Regions from separate parts of the Pseudoalteromonas sp. 2CM39R genome, predicted to be linked through region 3. Evidence: riboswitches for the same ligand, from Rfam matches in the RefSeq annotation. Region 3 holds a riboswitch; each other region holds the start of a gene.
What was found. A riboswitch is a leader RNA that binds a small molecule or an ion and turns the genes downstream of it on or off. The one in region 3 is predicted to bind lysine.

Region 1 (3,121 bases), on a different contig from region 3:
GCATCTAGTGAGTCGAGGTCGTAGACAAAAAATGGAGTATCGAGTTTACTCGAAAGCTCATCAATAGCGCTTTTAACGGGCGTGCTCAAAAAGGTCATTAACGTAAAACCTCTTCAAGCAATAATGACGCGTCACTTTGCTCGTCCCGGTATTTAACAATTAAGGCACACGACATACTCAAGCCTTGAGCACGCGCCCAGTCGTTTGACGCAGGGCGAGAGCCTGGGATCACAATCGCGTATTCAGGGATTGCTTCGCCTTTATCAAGCTGACGCTCATTAACGCAGTCATAAACAGGGATGGTTGCAGATAAGCGAACACCTGGGGCTAGTACCGCGCCTTTTTTAACTACCACGCCTTCAACAATCACACAGCCTGCACCAATGAATGCATCGTCTTCTATGACCACAGGGCTTGCGCCAATGGGCTCAAGTACCCCGCCTAATTGTACCGCGGCGCTCAAATGAACATTTTTACCCACTTGCGCACATGAGCCAACCAATGCGTGGCTATCTACCATAGTCCCCTCGTCAATAAAGGCGCCAATATTTACATACGCAGGTGGCATAATAATAGTGCCTTTGGCAACATGTGCACCACGGCGCACACTTGAACCACCTGGCACCATGCGAACGCCTGCTGTGGCTTCAAAGCATTGCGGCGCTAGATTATGTTTATCTACAAAGCCACCAGGAAACTCCATGTTAGTGCCGTTTTTAAATGCCTCTAAAATGCCTTGCTTTACTTCTACGTTAGCGTGCCATTGGCCGTTTTCGTCTTGTGTTGCTGCGCGAACTGCGCCCGTTTCTAAATTATTTAATAGTTCTAACCAGCTCATTATAAAAACCTGTATTTAATGCCAAGATAAAATGGTGTTGTTTGCCGATGAAATGTCATCTGTGTATGTCAGCTCAAGGTGTGTTAAAGGTGGACGTAAATGCGGACTGCTAATACGCCCTTGTAAATGCATTAACACTTTGACTGGGATAGGGTTTGCTACTGAAAATAAGCTATTGATAGCGCTAGACCACTGGACAAAAAGATTAGGGTGTTGGCCGCTTAAACTGCGCTTTACAAACTCATGGGTTTGCACTGGCCATGCATTGGCTGCAACCGACACTAAACCTTTTGCACCTGCTTGGGCAAAATACGGCATGAGGGCATCGTCACCACTAAAAATGGCTAATTCAGGCGCTGCTTGTCGATAGGCTTCAAATTGAGAAATACAGCCACTGGCTTCTTTGAGTGCCCATAAATTTTTATGTTGTTTGAGGTTTTCAATGGTTGCAATGGGAATGCTAACCGCACTACGTCCTGGTACGTTATAAAGCATACAAGGATGAGAACTGGCATTGAGCAGGCTTTCAAACCAATGGGTTTGCCCCACTGCACCGGGTTTGGCGTACAAAGGCGAGCCAAGTAAAAAACCATGAATAGGCAGTTGGTTGCAGTAGTTAACCCATTCAAGCTGCTGCTTTAAGTTACTACCACCGACTGCGACCATAAGCGGGACGCTCGGCTGTAATTGGCAAACATGCTCTACGATGGCTTGCTGCTCTTTTAGGGTCAGGGCTAACCCTTCGCCAGTGCTACCAAGTAATAAAATGCCGTTGTTAGCGGCTTCTTGTTCGGCCACCAAGGTGTCTAAGGTTGCGTAATCAACTAGGCCATTTTGATCAAATGGGGTGATCAGCGCAGTCCATAAATGGAAATTGTTAATATTGAAGTTGTTGATCATCTCTCACGAACTTATAGGGCATTCGTCGAGTTATTGGCGGGTATATAGGGTGCCTGACTCTTTGAATGTATTTATAATTCGAAGAGCGAATGGGCTTAAATAATAGGGCGCACGGCCTTATTATACTAAGACCAGAAGCTCTCCACCAAATATGTTATTGGTGACAGTCGCTAGGATTCAACCTAGTCGCCCGAAGTAATCTTTCACAAAAAAGTGTTACCTCTCGGCGTTAATTCCCCTCACGTATGCTCAATGGAGTTTGCGCTCCTAACATACGCTACCTGAATAACGCACCTCTTCCAGCCCTTTGCATTTGCTATTGAAAAATCAATTAGCAAATACAATGTAATAGGGTAAGTGTGGCGATTAAACCACTTTAGCCGTCTAGGTGTCAAGTGACTAAATACAGAATAGTTCATCGATAATAGCAACGGTTACGTATTGGCTGCTTTTCTCGTAAACTAGTTTCATGGTCGAAGTAAGGTATTAAGCAGATGGAAAAATTTAGCGATATTTATAAGCGTGCAGTGGAGCGAAAGGGCTCTGAAAAAATGCTTAAATTGTTACTCGAAAAACCTTTATCAACAAAGCAACTCGTCACATTAAGTGATGATGATTGGCTAGAAGAATTTACTCGGAAAGTTTTTCAAAGTGGTTTTTATTGGTCGGTGATCAACAGTAAGTGGGCCGGATTTAGAGAGGTTTTCTGGGATTTCAGTGTTGAAAAATTATTGATGATGCCACCAGACATGTTAGAACAAAAAGCCAGTGACGAACGGATTGTGCGCAATTATAAAAAAGTAAAAACCATTACTGATAATGCGTATATGATCCACGAAGTTGCAGAGCAACACGGCAGCTTTAGTCAGTTTATTGCTAACTGGCCAAGTGAGGATATTATTGGCTTGTGGGCATATTTAAAAAAGCATGGTGCAAGGCTTGGTGGTAATACCGGCCCTTATGCACTGCGCGCCTTAGGAAAAGATACTTTTTTACTTTCAAGAGATGTAGAAAGCTATTTGCGTGCACATAAAATTATAGATGGTGGATTACAAACTAAAAAGTCACTAAGTGCGGCGCAGGCATTCTTTAATGAACTGCAGCAGCAAAGCGGCTTAAGCATGCAAGAGCTAAGCTTAATTGTCGCTTATGGTGTAGGCGACAATCGCGTAGGTATCAGCCAAAAACAATAGGATTAAACATGAAATTAGTGCCAAGGTATACCGATATTGGTGAGGGGTTTGCTATTAGCGATCATCCAGCCAAGGTGATAGCGCCACAGTTATTGTTATGGAATGAGCCCTTAGCTGAGCAATTTAATATACAAGTGGATGCAGATTCTCGAGCAAATATATTCAGTGGAAATGAACCTCAAGCAGTTTC
Region 2 (3,121 bases), on a different contig from region 3:
GAACACCTGGCGCAAGTACAGCACCTTTTTTCACAACCACACCTTCAACAATAACGCAGCCTGCGCCGATGAATGCGTCGTCTTCAATAACCACAGGGCTAGCACCAATTGGCTCTAGTACACCACCTAATTGTACTGCTGCACTGAGGTGAACATTTTTACCCACTTGTGCGCATGAACCCACTAATGCGTGGCTGTCGACCATAGTGCCTTCGTCGATGAACGCGCCAATATTTACATACGCTGGTGGCATGATAATCGTGCCTTTGGCAACATGTGCGCCACGGCGAACACTGCTACCACCAGGTACCATACGCACGCCAGCATCTGCTGCAAAGCCTTGTGGTGCTAAGTTGTGCTTATCAACAAATCCACCTGGGAACTCGGTATTTGTGCCATTTTTAAAGGCTTCTAAAATGCCTTGTTTAACTTCAACATTGGCGTGCCAGTTGCCGTTCTCGTCTTGTGTTGCTGCGCGAACTGCGCCTGATTCTAAGTTGTTTAATAATTCTAACCAGCTCATGATAAAACCTGTTTTTAGTTCCAAGATAAAATTGTGTTGTTTGCGTGGGTGATGCTGTCTGTTTGCTCAAGCTCTAAATGCGTAAGCGGTGGACGTAAATGCGGGGTATTTATTTTACCTTGCAGGTGCATCAGTACTTTTACGGGGATTGGGTTTGCCACAGCGAATAAACTTTGGATTGCTTGCGACCAATCGGTGAATAGATTTGGGTATTGACCACTTAAACTGCGTTTAACAAACTCATGGGTTTGACTCGGCCAAGCATTCGCGGCAACCGAAACTAAACCTTTTGCTCCTGCTTGAGCAAAATACGGCATAAGAGCATCATCGCCACTAAATATGGCAAGTGTAGGTGATGCCGTTCTAAAGCCTTCAAATTTGCTAATGTCGCCACTGGCTTCTTTTAAAGCCCAAAGATTTTTGTGTTCAGCAAGGTTTTTGATCACCTGCGGTGAAATCTCAACTGCGCTGCGTCCTGGTACGTTATACAACATACAAGGGTGGTTACTTGCGTCTAGTAGGCTTTCAAACCAATGTGTTTGGCCAACAACCCCAGGTTTTGCATACAGAGGTGAACCTAACAGGTAGCCATGAATAGGTAGTTGGTTGCAGTATTCAACCCAAGCAACTTGTTGTTTGAGGTTCATGCCACCCACAGCAACCATAAGTGGTACAGTCGGTGCTAATTGGCAAACATGCTCAACAATGGCTTGTTGCTCTTTGAGTGAAAGCGCCAGTCCTTCACCGGTACTGCCAAGCAGTAAAATGCCGTTATTTGCATCTTGCTGCTCCGCAACCAGTTGTTCAAGGGTCGTGTAATCGACCTCGCCAGATTCAGAAAATGGCGTGACAAGCGCTGTCCATAATGGATAGTCGTTTAAATCAAAATTGTTGATCATCTCTCACGAACTTATAAGGTATTCGAAGAGTTTATGCGGGAACATTTGAATGGAGCCGCATGTCGTCGTTCGAACAAGGTATAATTCGAAGAGCGAATGGGCTTAAAATAATAAAGACGCGACGGCCTCATTATACTAAGACCAGAAGCTCTCCACCAAACTAATCAATAGCGCTTTGCTATTGTTGGTGACAGTCGCTGGGATTCAGCCCAGTCGCCCGAAATAAGCACCTCACAAACGGTGTTACTTCTCGGCGTTAATTCCCCTTACGTATGATCAACAGAGTCTGTGCTCTTCCCATACGCTACCTGAATAACGCACCTCTTCCAGCCCTTTATGCTCGCTTTAAAGGTTAAAGCCAACATAGTTAAATAGGGTATTGGCGGCGATTAAAGCATTTTAGCCATCTAGGTGTCAAGGCGAAGGATTTGTTTTTTAGTGACCGATTTTGCAACATGGTTACGTATAAGCGTGTTTTTACGTACACTTAGCGTTAACCAAATAAATTGGAAAAATGATGGAAAAATTTAACGATATTTATCAGCGAGCCGTATCTCGAAAAGGCAGCGAAGAAATGCTGCATGCATTGTTATCAAACCCGCTCGATGATACTGATATTGCCAAAATGCATGACGATTTATGGTTAGAAGAGTTCACGCGTAAAGTCTTTCAAAGCGGTTTTTATTGGTCTGTTATCAATAATAAATGGGCTGGTTTTCGTGATGTGTTTTGGGATTTTAGCGTAGAAAAATTGTTGATGATGCCGCCAGATATGCTTGAGCAAAAAGCCAGTGATGAGCGAATTGTTCGTAATTTTAAAAAAGTACAAACGATCCCAGAAAATGCGTACATGATCCACGAAGTTGCCGAGAAACATGGCAGTTTTAGCCAATTTATTGCAGATTGGCCAACTGACAATATTATTGGTTTGTGGGCCTATCTTAAAAAGCATGGTGCGCGTTTAGGGGGAAATACTGGCCCGTACGCTTTGCGAGCGCTTGGTAAAGATACCTTTTTGCTTTCTCGCGATGTAGAAGCCTACTTGCGTGCCCATGAGTTGATTGATGGCGGCTTACAAACTAAAAAGTCATTACAAGCAGCACAAGATTTTTTCAATGAATTACAACAGCAAAGCGGTTACAGCTTGCAGGCATTAAGCCAACTAGTGGCCTATGGTGTAGGCGATAATCGCGTAGGTGTTGCAACACCTTAAGGACAGTTATGAAACTGCAAACCCGATACACAGATATTAGTGAGCTGCTTGCTATTAAAGATATGCCTAGCGCCGTTGCTAAGCCGCAATTACTGCTATTCAATGACAAGCTCGCTGATAATTTTGCGATTAACCACGACAGCGAATTTTTAGCTAAATTTCTATCTGGTTCAACAATAGATAAAGATGTTGCACCGGTTGCACTTGGTTACTCAGGTCATCAATTTGGTCATTTTTCACCGCGCCTTGGTGATGGCAGAGCGCATTTGCTTGGTGCTATTGCAGATCAAAATGGCACCCTGTGGGACTTACAGCTAAAAGGCGCAGGAGCAACTGTATTCTCTCGTGGTGGTGATGGTCGCTGTGCAATTGGTCCGGCTGTACGTGAGTACATCATGAGTGAGGCACTTCATGCGCTTGGTATCGCGACTACGCGTTGTTTAGCTGTAGTTACAACTGGCGAAACGGTATATCGCCAGCCACCTC
Region 3 (3,121 bases):
TTATCTCTCCTATTCATGGGCAAAGCCCAGAAACCATACAACATCAACTGGATCACAACATATTAGAAATCGCGACTTTGTGGCTGTTCTTAATGGCTGCGATGACCTTTGTAGCGTATTTAAACTCTAAAGGCTTTATCCAGAATATTGTTCATAAAATTATGCCAAATCAAATCAGTGAACGAAAGCTGATGTTTCTGATTGGTGGCTTTGCGTTTTTATTTTCATCAATATCAGACAACATAACTGCAACTTTAATCTCGCTTGCGGTGGTGATGTCACTGAAATTAGATCCTAAAAAATTAATAAAATATGCGACCTTAATTGTATTTAGTGTTAACTCGGGTGGGGTGTCGTTGATCACAGGTGATGTTACAACCCTGATGATTTTCTTAGACGAAAAAGTCACTATTGCTAATCTACTATTATTAATTGCGCCTGCACTGACAAGTGTTGCTCTGCTCGCGGCGATGTTGTCGGTGGGTATGTCGGGTAATGTTGTGTTTGAAAAACAAGCAGCCCGTCGTATCGAAAAAACAGATATTACCATTGCGGTTATCTTCTTCTCGACGATTGTTGCCACGTTAACTTTGAGTGTGCTTTATAGTGTGCCGCCGTTATTAACTTTTTTATTTGGTTTATCTCTGATGTTTTTGGTTGCGCAATTCTTAATGCGCAAAAAAGACGTTAACAAAAAAATCATCGATTATATTCGTGAAATTGAATACGACACCTTATTGTTCTTCGTTGGTGTGTTATTGCTGGTTGGCGCATTAAAAGAAGTTGGTATGCTTGCTAAATTTACTCACTTATATGAGTTGATGGCGCCGGAATATGCCAACTACTTGATGGGGCTATTATCAGCGGCGGTAGATAACGTACCTCTAACTGCAGCACTTTTAAAAGCTGATATTGTGATGAGCCCTCAGCAATGGCTGTCGTTTACTTACGCAACTGGGGTAGGTGGCTCAATGCTTATAATCGGCTCTGCGGCAGGTATTATCGCCATGAGTAAGGTAAAAGCACTGACCTTTATGAGCTATCTTAAAATGTCGGTTTATTTACTAATTGCTTATACCGTTGGTTATTACGGTTCGCACTTAGCGGGCAGTTTAATTTCATAAAACAACTTGACAGCTAGACGTCTAAACGTTAACTTTCGAAGCCTGCTTTTAACAGCAGGCTTTGTTATTTTAACCAGGTGTTAACTTAACATTCAGAAGAGGTGCGATACTTAGGTAATTAATGTGAGGTGACGAACGCCGATGACCATTAATGAGGGAAGTACTCGCCGAGAAAATTAACCGGACGTCACGGTTATTTTTCGGTTTATGGGGCTGAATCCTCAAAACTGTCACCAAACTAGGTGGAGAGCTTCTGGCATGGACTACTCTTTATTTTCAAAGCACCCCCTTGCCGAGTTCTTCTTGAATTACTGTGGATAGTTTTCCACAAAAGGAGACGACATGAATACCCAATTAGCCGCCAACACAAAATCAGATTACGTTGTTGCAAAATTTGGTGGCACCAGTGTAGCTAACTTTGATGCTATGAGCCGCTGTGCAGAAATCATTTGTGCTGATAATCAAGTACGTATTGTTGCTGTGAGTGCCAGTGCAGGCGTGACCAATCATTTAGTTGCATTGTGTAAAGCTGATTTGAGTGCGGCTGAACGTGGCGAGCACATTACTGGCGTTGTCGCCATTCAAGAAGCTATATTAGCTGAACTGTCACTGGATGCTGATTTAGCACATGGCTTTAATGAAACGCTTAAGGCTTTTCAAAAGCTAGCATCAGACGGGGCTAAGTCAGTAGCAGATCAAGATGAACTACTGAGCTTTGGCGAGCGTTTGTCATCGTATTTATTTACTCAAGTATTACGCGGTCAAGGTCTTGATGCGGTGCGTTTTGATGTACGTAAAGTGCTAAAAACAGATAGCCAATTTGCTAAAGCTACCCCAAATGTTGCAGCAACCGCTGCGGCTGCTAAAGAGCATTTAGTGCCGCTACTTGATGACCATGTTGTGGTAACTCAAGGTTTTATTGGTAGCAATGAGCACAATCAAACGACCACTTTAGGTCGTGGTGGTTCAGATTACAGTGCTGCATTACTCGCTGAAGCAATTAACGCAAAAAGCGTGCATATTTGGACCGATGTTGTGGGTATTTTCAGTACTGATCCGCGTTTATGCGCTAAAGCAAGCCCAATTGCACGCTTAAGCTTTGATGAAGCGGCCGAAATGGCAACGTTTGGTGCAAAAGTACTGCACCCTGCAACCATTTTACCTGCAAGCCGTAGCCATATTAGTGTGTTTGTTGGTTCAAGCCGTGAGCCGCAGTTAGGTGGTACATGGATTGAAAAAGAAAAATCTCAGCAACCAGGTATTCGTGCCGTAACACAGCGTAAAAATCAAATTCTGTTAACGGTTAAAAGCCCAGAAATGCTCCTAGCGAGTGGTTTCTTAGCCCGTGTATTCACCATTTTAAGTGAGTTTAATATTTCGGTTGATTTGGTTACTACCTCCGAGATCAGTGTTGCAATCACTTTAGATAACGCACCAAATGCATCACGCCCTGAGCTTGATCAAGCATGTTTAGATAAGCTTTCTGAGTTTTGTCATGTGTCGGTTGAGAATAACCTAACGCTGGTGGCTTTAATTGGTTCTGAAATTCAATTACGTCAGCAAGAAATGAACTTAATGCAGGTATTAAGCGATTTTAATATTCGTTTAATTTGCCACGGTGCAAGTAAACATAACCTGTGCTTCTTAGTTGAGCAAAGCGAGTCAGATGAAGTCGTGCAGGCTATTCACAGCCGATTATTAGAAAGCCAAGTCGCGGCGTAAGTCATTAAAGTTAATAAAAGAGCACTGCCAGTCAGTGCTTTTTTGTGCCACAACACTTATATCAAACCCTTCAACAGAGTTACTACTCGCGCTGAAATTATGTTTGCTCAATTCTTCAAATACATTAGGAGCAAGTAGTTTCGCAATCGGCTGGGCGCTTGCTTTGGCAAGCGCCTCTTTTAATGTCCAAATTCTAAAAAAGCACTGTGCCTGTTCATCGGATGCATCAAAACGGCTAATTAAGTCAACTTCATCTTGATGATAAAAGTGCTTTG
Region 4 (3,121 bases), on a different contig from region 3:
CTTATGATTTTCCTTGATGGTAAAGTAACAATTAGCAATTTATTACTGTTAATTGTGCCTGCATTATTAAGCGTATTATTACTGGCTACTTTATTATCAATTGGTATGAACAAGCAGTTAGAGTTTAAAAAGACTAAATTTAAACGCATTGAAAAAACCGACATTACTATCGCTGTTATTTTCTTCACTACCGTTATTTCTACCCTTACTTTAAGTGTTTTATATAGTGTGCCGCCGTTACTTACCTTTTTACTCGGCCTGTCTATTATGTTTTTAGTCGCACAATTTTTAATGCGCAAAAAAGATATCAATAAAGATATGATCGACTTTATACGTGACATAGAGTACGACACCTTACTGTTTTTCGTAGGTGTGTTATTACTTGTTGGCGCATTAAAAGAAGTGGGCGTGCTAAGCCAATTTACAAACCTGTATACAGTGATGGCGCCAGAGTACGCTAACTACTTAATGGGTATTTTATCGGCCGGTGTTGATAACGTGCCACTAACGGCTGCGTTACTAAAAGCCGACATTGTAATGAGTCAACAGCATTGGTTGTCGTTTACGTATGCAACCGGTGTGGGTGGTTCAATGCTGATCATTGGTTCGGCGGCTGGTATTATTGCTATGAGTAAGGTTAAAGAACTTACTTTTGCAAGTTACCTTCGTTTGTCGTTGTATTTGTTAGTGTGTTACACCTTTGGTTATGCTGGCTCTTACTTTATGGGTAGTTTTATTTGATTTTATAATAAAACGACTTGACAGCTACACGTCTAAACGATAACTTTCAAAGCCGCACTCTTAGTGCGGTTTTGTTTTATTAGCCACAGGTTAATAATACATTCAGAAGAGGTGCGATACTTAGGTACTTAATGTGAGGCAACGACAGCCTGCGACCATTAAGGAGGGAAGTACTCGCCGAGGAAAATAATGGGTCGTTACCATTGTTTTTCGGTTTATGGGGCTGAATCCTCAAAACTGTCACCAATTTAGGTGGAGAGCTTCTGGCAGTAGATTTTTCTTATCTTTATTTCCTGCCAAGTTCTTCTTGTTTTATTGCGGTTTGGATGCCGCGAAAGGAGACGAAATGACTACCCAATCAGTGCCACAAAGTTCACAGTGCACAAAATCAGATTACATTGTTGCCAAATTTGGCGGCACTAGCGTTGCTAACTTTGAGGCGATGAGCCGTTGTAGCGAAATCATTGTAAACGATAACAGCGTTCGAATTGTTGCAGTGAGCGCCAGCGCCGGTGTAACTAATCACTTGGTGGCACTTTGTAAAGCCGATATTGATGCCGCTGAACGTCAACAGCATGTTGACGGTGTACTTGCTATTCAGCAGGCAATTTTAACTGATCTGACCCTAGATGATGATTTAGCGCTTGGTTTTAATAACACTCTCGATGAATTTCAAACACTAGCACATCAAATACTGACAACAGAGCAACAACACGATGAGCTACTTAGCTTTGGCGAGCGTTTATCGTCGTATTTATTTACTCAAGTATTGCGCTTAAAGGGCTTAAATTCGCAGCGTTTTGATGTTCGCCAGGTGCTTAAAACCGATAGCCAATTTGGTAAAGCCACGCCTAATGTAGCCGCCACAGCGCTTGCAGCTAAAGAGCATTTAATTCCTTTACTAGAGAACAATGTAATTGTTACTCAGGGCTTTATTGGCAGCGATGAAAACAATGTAACCACCACACTAGGTCGCGGTGGCTCTGATTACAGTGCCGCCTTGTTAGCTGAAGCAATTAACGCTAAGAGTGTGCATATTTGGACCGACGTAGTGGGTATTTTTAGCACCGATCCTCGTTTGTGTGCTAAAGCCACACCTATTGCGCGTTTAAGCTTTGATGAAGCGGCAGAAATGGCCACTTTTGGCGCTAAAGTGCTGCATCCGGCTACAATTTTGCCAGCCAGTCGTAGCCATATAAATGTGTTTGTTGGCTCAAGCACAGAGCCAGAGCGTGGTGGCACCTGGATTGAACGTGAAAAATCGCAGCTACCTGGTATTCGTGCGGTCACGCAACGTAAAAACCAAATATTATTAACCCTTAAAAGCCCAGAAATGCTGTTAGCGAGTGGTTTTTTAGCTCGTATTTTTACTATTTTAAGTGAATGTAATATTTCGGTAGACCTGGTTACTACCTCTGAAATTAGTGTAGCTATTACCCTTGATGATGCGCCTAATGCATCACGCCCAGAGCTAGATCAAGAGTGCTTAGATAAACTTGCTGAGTTTTGCCATGTATCGGTTGAGAACAATTTAACCCTAGTAGCACTTATTGGGTCTGAAATTGTATTGCGTCAGCACGAAATGAATTTAATGCAGGTGTTGAGCGAATTTAACATTCGTCTTATTTGTCATGGTGCGAGTAAACACAACCTGTGCTTTTTAGTTGAGCAAAGTGAGTCTGATGCTGTGGTTCAAGCTATTCATAGCCGACTACTTGAAGGCGAGCTTGCTGCTTAACGCTTTCAATGAGATAAATAAGCACCGCCAGTCGGTGCTTTTTTTTGCCACAACGCTTATATCAAACTGCTCGTTTACATCATTTGTTAATGTGGTGCTGGTTGCACTTAGTTGCCTGTTGCCAAGCTCACAAAATACATTAGGGCTTAATAGCTGGGCAATAGGGCGGCTGGTTGCTTTTGCTAATGCCTCTTTTAATGTCCAAAGTCTGAAAAATGTCGCCGCTTTAGCAGCTGTGCACGGTTGCTTAGTTATAAGTGCCACTTCTGCAGCATCATAAAAGTGCTTTGCGAGTTTTTCAAATGGTCGTTTTAAACTGATTTTTTCAATATCAAAACCAAATAGCGAATTATTAATATTTAGGGCCACGCCTACCAAACCATGAGAGTGTGACACACAGCAACTATAAACCTGGTTGTTATTTATATTTAGCTCAAGCTTACTGGTTTGTTGATTAAATTCAGAGCTGATTTTATCAAGCGTTATATTACTGCTGCTAGGTAATACACTTTTGACTAAATATTTTAGTAACAGCCGCGTTGCTACATATTCTTGCTTTGCTTGGGGCGTTTTACGACGCGCGATGACACTTAATTCAAACGGGCTTAAAAACTGTGTAAGTGTTAGCTCATCAACCTGCAA

Region 1: it holds a riboswitch for lysine, as region 3 does, so the genes downstream of both, dapA (4-hydroxy-tetrahydrodipicolinate synthase) here and lysC (lysine-sensitive aspartokinase 3) in region 3, are expected to answer to the same signal.
Region 2: it holds a riboswitch for lysine, as region 3 does, so the genes downstream of both, dapA (4-hydroxy-tetrahydrodipicolinate synthase) here and lysC (lysine-sensitive aspartokinase 3) in region 3, are expected to answer to the same signal.
Region 4: it holds a riboswitch for lysine, as region 3 does, so the genes downstream of both, lysC (lysine-sensitive aspartokinase 3) here and lysC (lysine-sensitive aspartokinase 3) in region 3, are expected to answer to the same signal.

What each region holds. Positions count from the first base shown of each region.
Region 1 covers NZ_JALNTM010000022.1:50,624-53,744, reverse strand. The annotation lists gene MTF66_RS31610 (PLP-dependent decarboxylase) at 1-98, opposite strand, end outside; gene MTF66_RS31605 (2,3,4,5-tetrahydropyridine-2,6-dicarboxylate N-succinyltransferase) at 98-838, opposite strand; gene dapA (4-hydroxy-tetrahydrodipicolinate synthase) at 854-1,738, opposite strand; lysine riboswitch at 1,866-2,045, opposite strand; gene MTF66_RS31595 (DNA-3-methyladenine glycosylase I) at 2,233-2,931, shown strand; gene MTF66_RS31590 (YdiU family protein) at 2,940-3,121, shown strand, end outside.
Region 2 covers NZ_JALNTM010000020.1:106,170-109,290, reverse strand. The annotation lists gene MTF66_RS30820 (2,3,4,5-tetrahydropyridine-2,6-dicarboxylate N-succinyltransferase) at 1-523, opposite strand, end outside; gene dapA (4-hydroxy-tetrahydrodipicolinate synthase) at 538-1,422, opposite strand; lysine riboswitch at 1,560-1,756, opposite strand; gene MTF66_RS30810 (DNA-3-methyladenine glycosylase I) at 1,940-2,635, shown strand; gene MTF66_RS30805 (YdiU family protein) at 2,644-3,121, shown strand, end outside.
Region 3 covers NZ_JALNTM010000002.1:561,686-564,806, reverse strand. The annotation lists gene nhaD (sodium:proton antiporter NhaD) at 1-1,124, shown strand, start outside; lysine riboswitch at 1,213-1,385, shown strand; gene lysC (lysine-sensitive aspartokinase 3) at 1,467-2,846, shown strand; gene MTF66_RS06650 (4'-phosphopantetheinyl transferase superfamily protein) at 2,823-3,121, opposite strand, start outside.
Region 4 covers NZ_JALNTM010000014.1:113,296-116,416, reverse strand. The annotation lists gene nhaD (sodium:proton antiporter NhaD) at 1-741, shown strand, start outside; lysine riboswitch at 840-1,012, shown strand; gene lysC (lysine-sensitive aspartokinase 3) at 1,088-2,479, shown strand; gene MTF66_RS26565 (4'-phosphopantetheinyl transferase superfamily protein) at 2,453-3,121, opposite strand, start outside.